Regions from separate parts of the Nocardioides fonticola genome, predicted to be linked through region 3. Evidence: predicted binding sites of a transcription regulator. Region 3 holds the regulator's gene; each other region holds the start of a gene.
The links. The regulator LexA, encoded in region 3, represses DNA repair genes until DNA is damaged. The targets are predictions, from matches to a motif close to TCGAACANNTGTTCGA.
Positions count from the first base shown of each region.

Region 1 (3,273 bases), on a different contig from region 3:
ACCCGAGGGTGACGCTGCGCGCTACCGACGTGCTTCGCGAACGGGTGGGACTCTGCTACGCCAAGTCGGTGCTGCTGGCTGCGATCCTGCGGGGCCAAGGCATCGCCACGGCTTTGTGCTTTCAACGTCTCGCCGACGGCGCAGGGGGATACGCCGTCCACGGGCTGGTCGCCGTGCATCTGGACGGCGCGTGGCATCGGCAGGACCCGCGGGGCAACAAGCCGGGCGTCGCGGCAGCCTTCAGCCTCGAGCGGGAAGTGCTCGCGTTCGAGGTCGATCCGGATGCCGGGGAGGCGGACTACCCCGACCTCCATGCCACCGTGCCCAGAGAGATCGTCTCCGCCCTCGCCCACTGCACCGACATCCTGAGCTGCGTGCTCCCGGACTCCCTCGAGTGATGCCTGTGCTTCGGGCAGCACGACGGGCCTGAGCCCCGGGTGGGATTCAGGCTGTCGTGGTGAGGGGTCTGCTGATGGTGGTGGTGCCGGTGGGGGTGCGGAGGTACTGCTGGCCGTGGGGGCTGGTCCACCGGTAGCTGCCCGGCGGTCCGCTCGTACTCGTATAGGTCCAGCCGTGGTGGGTCTTCACACGGTGGTGATGCCTGCAGAGCGCGGCGAGGTTGTCTGTGCTGGTGCTTCCGCCTTCGTCCCACGGGACGATGTGGTCGATGTCGGCGCTGCGGGCGGGCCTGGTGCAGTGGGGGAAGACGCAGGTGACGTCTCGCAAGATCACCTGTTCCCGGAGCAGGGTGGGGATCTCGTAGGACTCGCCGCTGCGGTGCTCAGCCATGTCGAGCACCGGTCGCACGACGAGTTGGGTGTCGGGGTCGGTGCACCAGGACCGGAGGGTGTCGAGGTCGATCGCGGTGCGGGTGTTCTCGACCCGAGCCACCGACCCGAACGGGTTCTGGCCGGGTGCGTGGCTGATGTGGACGTAGAGCTGGAGGGTCCGCTTGGACCGCGCCGGCGGCTCCACCTCGCCAGCCGCGTCGAAGGTCAACGAGGCTTCGCGGCGTGCGAGTTCGCCGAGGGCCATGGCCCGGCGTGCGTCGAGGGATTCGGTACAGCCGAGGTCTTTGAGTTGGGCGGCGACGGCGGCGAGGGCGTCTTCGAGGTCGAGCGCGTCGGCGAGGTCGAGGGCGCCTTCGATGTCGACACGTCCGTGGAAGTCGACGTGGCGGGAGTAGATGGTGATGTGCCGCTTGTCGTCGGCCGCTTCCCGCCTGGCCTTGAGGAGCTCGGGGTCGGCTTCTGCTTCAGCGGCTTTGACGGTCTGCTCGATGCCGCGTCCGCCGATGGAGTGCGCGAACGACGCCAACCGCTGGTCGACCAGCTCGACGGCCTCGGGTGAGAGCAGCCGGGTGGCTTGGGCGATCTTCCGGGCACGCCACACCGGAACCTCACCGGCCTCGACACGCTTCCAGCACCGCGGCAGACGGGCAGCGAGTTCCAATGCGTCGCCGATGTAGTAATGCCCGGCATCGGTGGACAGCCCGATCGCGGCAGCGAACTCATCGATGCAGAACTCCGCCACCAGGGGCGCACCCTGGCCGGCGATCGCCAACTCGCGTTCGGTGCCCGGAACGCAGGCGCTGTCCCACTCATCAGCCGCGGGGTGGGCGAGTGCCCAGCGTGCGGCGGCGATGAAGACCTCGCGACCGTGGGCCTCCTCAGCGGCACGCGCATCGCGTGCGTGCACCAGGAGGGACCGCGGGTCACGCGGGTCCAGTTCTTCCTGGTGCGGGGTGGTGGAGGCCATGCCTCAGCCTACTCGAACTGGTGTTCGAAAGCAAGGTCCTGAGCGACTGAATGTCGCGGGTTTCGGCTGCTGTCCGGCTTGCTGGGCTTCGAGGCCCTCGCCTAGGGGCTCGGGCACCTCAGCCACCGGACGGGAGCCGTAGATCGTCCCTGCTGTGGGCGGTCGTCTTGCGGGGTCTCGCGGCTCGGCGCCGGGGCGCCTCGCACCTCGACCACCGGAGGGCGCCTCGCACCTCGACCACCGGAAGCGATCGGTGGTCGAGGTGCGAGCGCATGCGAGCCGCGAGACCCCCGCACCCGAGAGGCAGCCGGAACCCCCACCCGCGTAGCCAGCGCCTTTCCACCGAAGCGAACGGCGACCCGACAGGCGACAGCGCCCACCCACCCGAGTAGCCAGCGCCTCTCAACGCGACGCCGACGGCGACCCGACAGGCGACAGCGCCCACCCGCCCGCATAGCCAGCGCCTCTCAACCCAACGCAGCCGGCGACCCGAACACCGAGCGCAACCCGGCACCGCCCTAGCCAGCGCCTTTCACACGAAACGAATGCGGCAGCCGGGAGCAGACACCGAGCAACGACGACGCCCCCACCGACGCCCCCACCTCACCGGAGCGACCCGACTACTCCGTCTCACCCTCGCTCGACGCTGCGTCGTCCGCTTGCACCTTCGCCGCGAGACTCCGCAGCAGTTCCGCGCGCCGCGGCAGATCCATCTCCTCGACCGCGTCCGCGACGCCGTGGGCGACGCCGGTGCGGATCACCAGGTAGAGCACGGCGAAGGAGACCACGAGCAGCAGCAGTTCGGTCATGACCGCACCCTAGTGATCGCGCGGCTCCCCGCGCCGGATCACCGGCCGCCCGACACGTCCAGGTGCGCGCCGGTCGTGTAGGACGCCTCGGGCCCGAGCAGCCAGGCGATCGCGGCCGCCACCTCCTCGGGCTGCGCGGCCCGCTGCATCGGGATCGCCGACGCCATCCGCTCGACCCGACCGACCTGCCCGTTGCGGTCGTGGATCTCGGTGTCGATGAGCCCCAATCGCACGCTGTTGACCCGCACGCCGAGATGCGCGGTCTCCTTCGCGAGACCGGTCGTGATCGTGTCGACGGCCGCCTTGGACGCCGCGTAGTCGACGTACTCCCCCGGCGATCCGAGCACCGCGGCCTTCGACGACACGTTGACGATCGAACCGCCCGGGCCGCCGCGATCGGTGGCCATGAGCCGCACCGCCTCGCGACAGCACACCAGCAAGCCCACGACGTTGACGTCGAACACGCGACGGATCCGGGCCGTCTCCAGATCGACCACCGGACCCGTGGGCGCGACGATGCCGGCGTTGTTGACCAGCCCTCGCAGGGGTCCTGCGCCCGACGGCAGGGTCGCGAAGAGGTCGACGATCGCGTCGTCGTCGCCGAGATCGAGCTGCCGCGCCTCGGCCAGCGCGCCGGCGGCGCGGCAGTCGGCGACCACCGCCGCCGCTGCCTCGGCGTCCTCCCGGTAGGTGAGGACGACGTCCC
Region 1 covers NZ_BAAAZH010000028.1:323,355-326,627, forward strand. The annotation lists gene ABD671_RS18770 (transglutaminase-like domain-containing protein) at 1-398, shown strand, start outside; gene ABD671_RS18775 (HNH endonuclease signature motif containing protein) at 445-1,758, opposite strand; gene ABD671_RS18780 (hypothetical protein) at 2,379-2,567, opposite strand; gene ABD671_RS18785 (SDR family oxidoreductase) at 2,606-3,273, opposite strand, start outside.
Region 1: the regulator LexA is predicted to act here: its motif matches at 1,771-1,786, upstream of ABD671_RS18775 (HNH endonuclease signature motif containing protein).

Region 2 (3,273 bases), on a different contig from region 3:
CGACGGCGATCTCGCGGTCGGCCGCATCGTCGATGAGATCTCGCACAGTCGCTGGTGGCGTGACTCGGCGATCTTCGTCGTCGAGGACGACAGCCAGGACGGCGTCGACCACGTCGACGGGCACCGCGCGCCGATCCAGGTCATCAGCCCGTGGGCCCAGCACGGCTCGGTGGTGAGCACGTACTACAGCCAGATCTCGATGGTGCGCACCGTCGAGCAGATCCTCGGCGCTCAGCCGCTCAACCAGAAGGTCGCGGCCGCCACCCCGATGGTCGACGCCTTCACCACCCAGCCGTCGTTCCTGCCCTTCGACGCGGTGCCGAACCAGGTGCCGCTCACCGAGGGGGTCGCGAAGGCGCCGTCCTGCGGGCTCGACACGCTCGGCCTGGAGGGTGCTGCCGCGAAGGCGCTGAACCGTGAGGTCGCCGCCCGCACCGCCGTCCCCGACGACATGAAAGCGATCGCGGCGGCCTGGGGACGCTGGCAGGCGCGGCAGCACTTCAGCGGCGCCTCCGCCGTCCCCGACCGCGCCCACCCGGAGCAGATGAACCGCTGGACCTGGTACCAGGCCCACCAGTGGCGCACCCCCTACCCGGGCGACGACCGCATCTACGCCCCCGACGAGGTGCCGGGCGGCTACCTGCCGGCGGGGGAGACCGAGTAGTCGCGGGCACTGGCGCGGACGGCGGCCGCGGAGGATCCTGACCCCATGGACACCGCGACCGCCGTCCGCCCGCGCAGCACGCCCGACCTGGTCGGTCACGTGCTCGCGACGCTCATCGCCTGCGGGGTGTTCGCGGTCAGCCTCGCAGCGACCAGCGTCGACTCCTGGCCGTGGTTCCTCCTCGTCGCGCCGACGACCTTCCTCTACGCCCTGCTGCCCGCCGCCCTCATCGGCGCCCTCGCGGCGGTGGCGATCGAGCTCGTGGCGCTCCGGACGCCGTCGGTGCTGCTCCAGGTGATCTTCGTCGCCGTCGTGGGCGCCGTCGGTGCTTTCGTGATGGTGCAGCAGGTCGATGTCGCCGTGCTGGTCGCGCTCGCCGGAGTCGTGGGGCGGCTCGGTGTGGGGGTCGTGCGGGGCTGAGGGGGTCGCTCTTCGGTGGTCGAGGTGCGAGGCGCCCCGGCGCCGAGCCGCGAGACCCGGTGGGATGACTGCTGACGGTGGGGACGCCGTCTTCGCTCGATGTCTGCTCCCGGCTTTCGGACGCTCTGCCTGAAAGGCGCCGGCTACGTGGGCGCCGGGTTGCTCTCGGTGTCCCGGTCGCTGTCGGCGTCGGGCGGAAAGGCGCTGGCTACGAGGGTGGGGGTTCTGGCTGCCGCTTGGGTGCGGGGGTCTCGCGGCTCGCTGGCGCTCGCACCTCGACCACCGAGCGAGCCCGCCGCCCGACCGGTGGTCGAGGTGCGAGGCGCCCCCGGCGCCGAGCCTCGAGACCCCGCAAGACGAACGCCGACAGCAGGCGATCTGCGGCTCCCGTCCGGTGGCTGAGGTGCCCGAGCCCCCAGGCGAGGGCCTCGAAGCCCAGCAAGCCGAAAGGCAGCCGCAACCACGCAGATTCAGTCGCTCGAAACCTTGTCGTCGAACATGTGTTCGATTAGACTGAGGCATGGCCTCCCCCACCCCACACCAGGAAGAACAGGACCCGCGTGACCCGCGGTCCCTCCTGGTCCTCGCGCGCGACGCGCGAGTGGTGGCCGAGGACGCCGAACGATCCGTCTTCATCGCCGCCGCCCGGTGGGCTCTCGCCCACCCGGTGGCTGATGAGTGGGACAGCGCTTGTGTTCCGGGCACCGAACGCACCCTCGCCATCGCCGGCGAAGGCGCTCCTCTGGTGGCGGAGTTCTGCATCGATGAGTTCGCTGCCGCGATCGGCCTGTCCACCGACGCGGGGCACTACTACATCGGCGACGCCCTCGAACTCGCTACCCGTCTGCCCCGGTGCTGGCGACGTGTGGAGGCCGGTGAGGTTCCGGTGTGGCGGGCACGCAAGATCGCCCAGGCCACCCGACTCCTCTCGCCCGAAGCCGTCGCCCTCGTCGACCAACGCCTGGCGTCCTTCGCGCACTCCATCGGTGGACGCGGGATCGAACAGACCGTCAAGGCAGCTGAAGCCGAAGCCGACCCCGAGCTCCTCAAGGCCAGGCGGGAAGCGGCCGACGACAAGCGACACGTCACCATCTACTCCCGGCACGTCGACTTCCACGGCAGGGTCGACATCGAAGGCGCCCTCGACCTCGCCGACGCCTTGGATCTCGAGGACGCCCTCGCCGCCATCGCCGCCCAGTTGAAAGACCTGGGTTGTGAGGAGTCGTTGGACGCCCGGCGGGCCATGGCACTCGGCGAACTCGCACGACGCGAAACACCCCTGAGCTTCCCCGCCGATGGCGAGGTGGAGCCGCCGGCGCGGTCCGAGCGGACCCTCCAGCTCTACGTCCACATCAGCCACGCACCCGGCCAGAACCCCTTCGGTACGGCCGCTCGTGTGGAGAACACCCGCACCGCGATCGACCTCGACACCCTGCGCAGTTGGTGCGCTGACCCCGATACTCAACTCGTCGTGCGGCCCGTGCTCGACCTGGCCGAACACCGGTCGAGTGAGTCCTACGAGATCCCCACACTCCTGCGGGAACAGGTGATCCTCCGCGACGTCACCTGCGTCTTCCCCCACTGCACCAGGCCAGCCAGATCAGCCGACCTCGACCACATCGTCCCGTGGGACGAAGGCGGCGGAACGAGCACCGACAATCTCGCCGCCCTCTGCCGACATCACCACCGTGTGAAGACCCACCACGGCTGGACCTACGAACCGCTCGAACCCGGAGCCGGCCCACCCGGCAGCTACCGCTGGACCAGTCCCCACGGTCAGCAGTACCTCCGCACCCCGACCGGCACCACCGCTGAACCAGCACTCACTACGACAGCCTGAACCCGACCCGGGTTCGGGCCTGTCGTGCTGCTTAGGCGGGGCCCTGAGGTGCGGACGGGCTGGTCTGTAGGTTGGGCACCAACCTCCCGTAAACGATGCGTTCGGACCGTTCATGACAGTTCCCCGCTGACCTGCGAGAACACTGCCGAAGCGCTCCGAGCATCCCTTCGCCGAGCACGGCCGCCAGGAGAAGAGCGGCGCCTGGGGTGTGCACCACCTGCAAGCGCGCCGCCGAGCAGCGCCGCCGCGCCCGGGCGCGCGGGCGGGCCTCGGTGGCATGAGGACCTGACCGCCTGGCGTCAACGCCACCTACGCAGGCTTCGGGCATGGGGGCCGCGTCAGGACCGAT
Region 2 covers NZ_BAAAZH010000010.1:277,276-280,548, forward strand. The annotation lists gene ABD671_RS06570 (alkaline phosphatase family protein) at 1-664, shown strand, start outside; gene ABD671_RS06575 (hypothetical protein) at 710-1,084, shown strand; gene ABD671_RS06580 (HNH endonuclease signature motif containing protein) at 1,605-2,924, shown strand.
Region 2: the regulator LexA is predicted to act here: its motif matches at 1,577-1,592, upstream of ABD671_RS06580 (HNH endonuclease signature motif containing protein).

Region 3 (3,273 bases):
CCCCGGCCCGCGCGGGCCCCGGCCGGGACGGCGCGAGGGGCGGGCCTACGGGCCCGCCCCTCGTCTTCCCCTACTCGTCGGCCGGGGTCGAGGCGACCGACGATGTTCGTGCGCGTTCCTGCGCGTGCCGGCACGCGCGAGGCGCGATGTCAGTTCGCGGGAACCACCAGGCGCTGACCAGCGGTGACCTCGGCGCTGTCGAGGGCGTTGAGCCGCTCGATCCGCTCGACCATGCCCCGGACGTCGCCCTCGTCGGTACGGGCGGCGGCGATGTCCCACAGCGTCTGGCCCGAGCGGACGATCAGGGTCTGGGTCGGCTCGGCCGTACCGGGCTCCTGAGTGGCCACCGAGCCACCCGAGAGGGCGACGCCGACGCCCAGGACGATCGCCAGCGAGAGCAGCAGCACCACGAGCCGGCCGCGCCGGGTGAGGCGGACCCCGCCGGAGGCCGGACGAGCGGGCCGGCGAGACGCCACCGCAGCGGCGGCGCGGGGGGCGGCGGACGCGCCGCTGGCGGCGGGAAGGATGAGGGTGGTGGCCATCGGGTGCTCCTCGGGGAAGGTCGGTGCACGGGGTTCGATCGGTCGATCAGCTGGTGCGGATCGATGTCTATCGGCGAGGACCGACAGAACCGGATCGGCTCGGAGGTTCTCGCACAGACGTTCGATCTGCGTTCGAGGTTAGATCAGGTGTTCGATCGAACACAAGAGCGAAACGCCGTCGACTTCGCACGGATGTTCGAGATGTCGGGCAGCCTGTCGACGACACGCCGGTATCGAACAGATGTTTGAATGCCGCCGTCGTGACCGTTACCGTCGGCCCATGCCGAGCAAGAAGTCCAGCGACAACCCCCGTGCGACCTCCGGCGAGACCGTCACCGAGCTCCCCGACGGGCCGCCCGACGCCACGGGCCTGACCCAGCGCCAGCTGAAGGTGCTCGCCACCATCAAGGAGGCCATCGAGAAGCGCGGCTTCCCGCCGAGCATGCGCGAGATCGGCCAGGCCGTCGGCCTGACCAGCACCTCGAGCGTCGCCCACCAGCTGCGGGTGCTGGAGGAGAAGGGCTTCCTCAAGCGCGACGCCAACCGCCCCCGTGCCCTCGAGGTCTTCCTGCCCGAGGTCCTCGCGGCTCGGCGCTCGATCTCCTCCGGCGACGACACCGGTCCCGACACCACCGGCATCGGCGACGTCGTCCCGGCGGCCGCGCTGGTGCCCGTCGTGGGCCGCATCGCCGCCGGCGGTCCGATCCTCGCCGAGGAGCAGGTGCAGGACGTCTTCCCGCTGCCCAAGCAGCTGGTGGGCGAGGGGCAGCTCTTCCTCCTCCAGGTCGTCGGCGACTCGATGATCGAGGCCGCGATCTGCAACGGCGACTACGTCGTCGTCCGCAAGGAGCAGACCGCCGACAACGGCCAGATCGTGGCCGCCCTCCTCGACGGGGAGGCCACGGTGAAGACCCTCCAGCGCCGCGACGGCAAGGTCTGGCTCATGCCCCACAACGCCGCCTACGACCCGATCGACGGCACGCACGCGCAGATCATCGGCGTGGTCACCGCGGTCCTGCGCCGCGTCTGATCCAGCACGCGTGCATCGAGCGCCGGGTGGGATCCGTCCCACCCGGCGCTCGTGCGTGAGACAGTGGTGACGTGGCTCACTCGGCGCGATCCCGGCTCCTGTCCCTCCCCGCTGCGGGCCTCCTGGCCCTCGGCCTGCTGTCCGGCCCCTCCTCCGCGGCCGACGCCGCCGATGCCTCACCCGCGTCCGGCTCGCCCGCCGCGGACAGCGCGCGCACCCGCGCCGAGCACGCCCTCGATGCCGCCCGCGACCTCCTCGGCGGCTCCGCCGACACCGCCGCCCGCCGCACGCGCTCCCCGCACTCCGGGGACGACGCCAGCACGGTGCTGCGCGAGCTCGCCCTGACCGCCTCGGCCCTCCCGGCAGCCCAGCGGAGCCAGGCCCGAGCGCTCCTGGCCCGTCCCTCGACCAACCAGGTCTACTGCTCCGCGAGCCTGTGCGTGCACTGGTCCACCAGCTTCCTGGGCGGCTCCTCGATCGACACCACCGACGCCGACGGCGACGGGGTGCCCGACTACGTCGAGACCGTGGCGAGCACCGTGGCGAAGGTCCAGCGTCTCTACCGGGCGGCCGGCTACCGCGCCGTCCTCAGCGACCAGGGCGCCGGCGGCAACGACCTGCCCGACCTCTACCTGGAGGACCTCGGCTCCCAGGGGCTCTACGGCTACTGCACGACCGACGAGTCGGTGCCGGCGAACGGCCCCTACGACGTGTGGGCCTACTGCTCGCTCGACAACGACTACGCCACGAGCCAGTTCCCGACCAACACGCCCCTGGAGAACCTGCGGGTGACGGTCGCGCACGAGTACTTCCACGCCGTCCAGTACGCCTACGACGTCGCCGAGGACCCCTGGCTCCTGGAGGCGACCGCCACCTGGGCCGAGGACGAGGTCTTCGACGGCGTCGACGACAACCGGCAGTACCTGCCCGCCGGTCCGCTCGGCGACCCGCGCTCGAGCATGGACCTCTTCGAGGGCGCCCGCCCCTACGGCGACTGGCTCTTCATCCGCTACCTCACCGAGCGCTTCCCGAGGCGCTCCGGCCCGCTGCCGGTGCTCGTGCGCCACATCTTCCAGCTGGCCGACGGCAGCCGGGGCGCGCCCGACCTCTACTCCCTCCAGGCCATCGACAAGGTGCTGCGCCGCGACCACGGCATCGACCTCGCACGCGCCTTCGCGGACTTCTCCGCGGCGAACACCCATCCGGCGTCGGTCTACAGCGAAGGCGAGGCGTACCGGCCCGCACCCCTGTGGACGCGCGGCTCGCTCGGGCCGAGCCGGCGCAGCTCCGGGTGGCAGAGCACCTCGCTCGACCACCTGACGTCGGCGACCATCCGCTTCGATCCCGCCTCGGGATTGCGCGCGTCGTCCTGGCGCCTGCGCCTCGATCTCGACCTGCCCGACACCGCGCGCGGATCGGCCGCGGTCGTGACGACCCGCACGGCGAACGGTCGGTTCCGCGACGTCCCCGTGCGGCTCGACCGCTCCGGCGACGCCCGCGTGCGCGTGCCGTTCTCGGTGCGCGACGTGCGCTACGTCACGGTCACCCTCGTCAACGGCAGCCGCCGCCTGGACTGCGACCAGAACACCGACTACGCCTGCCAGGGCGATCCCCGCGACGACGCGCTCCCGGCACGCATCCGCGGCACCGTGTCGCGCGGGTGAAGAACAGGTGACAGGTCGCTGCGGCCCGTCACCCCCG
Region 3 covers NZ_BAAAZH010000003.1:83,109-86,381, reverse strand. The annotation lists gene ABD671_RS02430 (LysM peptidoglycan-binding domain-containing protein) at 150-542, opposite strand; gene lexA (transcriptional repressor LexA) at 823-1,572, shown strand; gene ABD671_RS02420 (MXAN_6640 family putative metalloprotease) at 1,644-3,236, shown strand.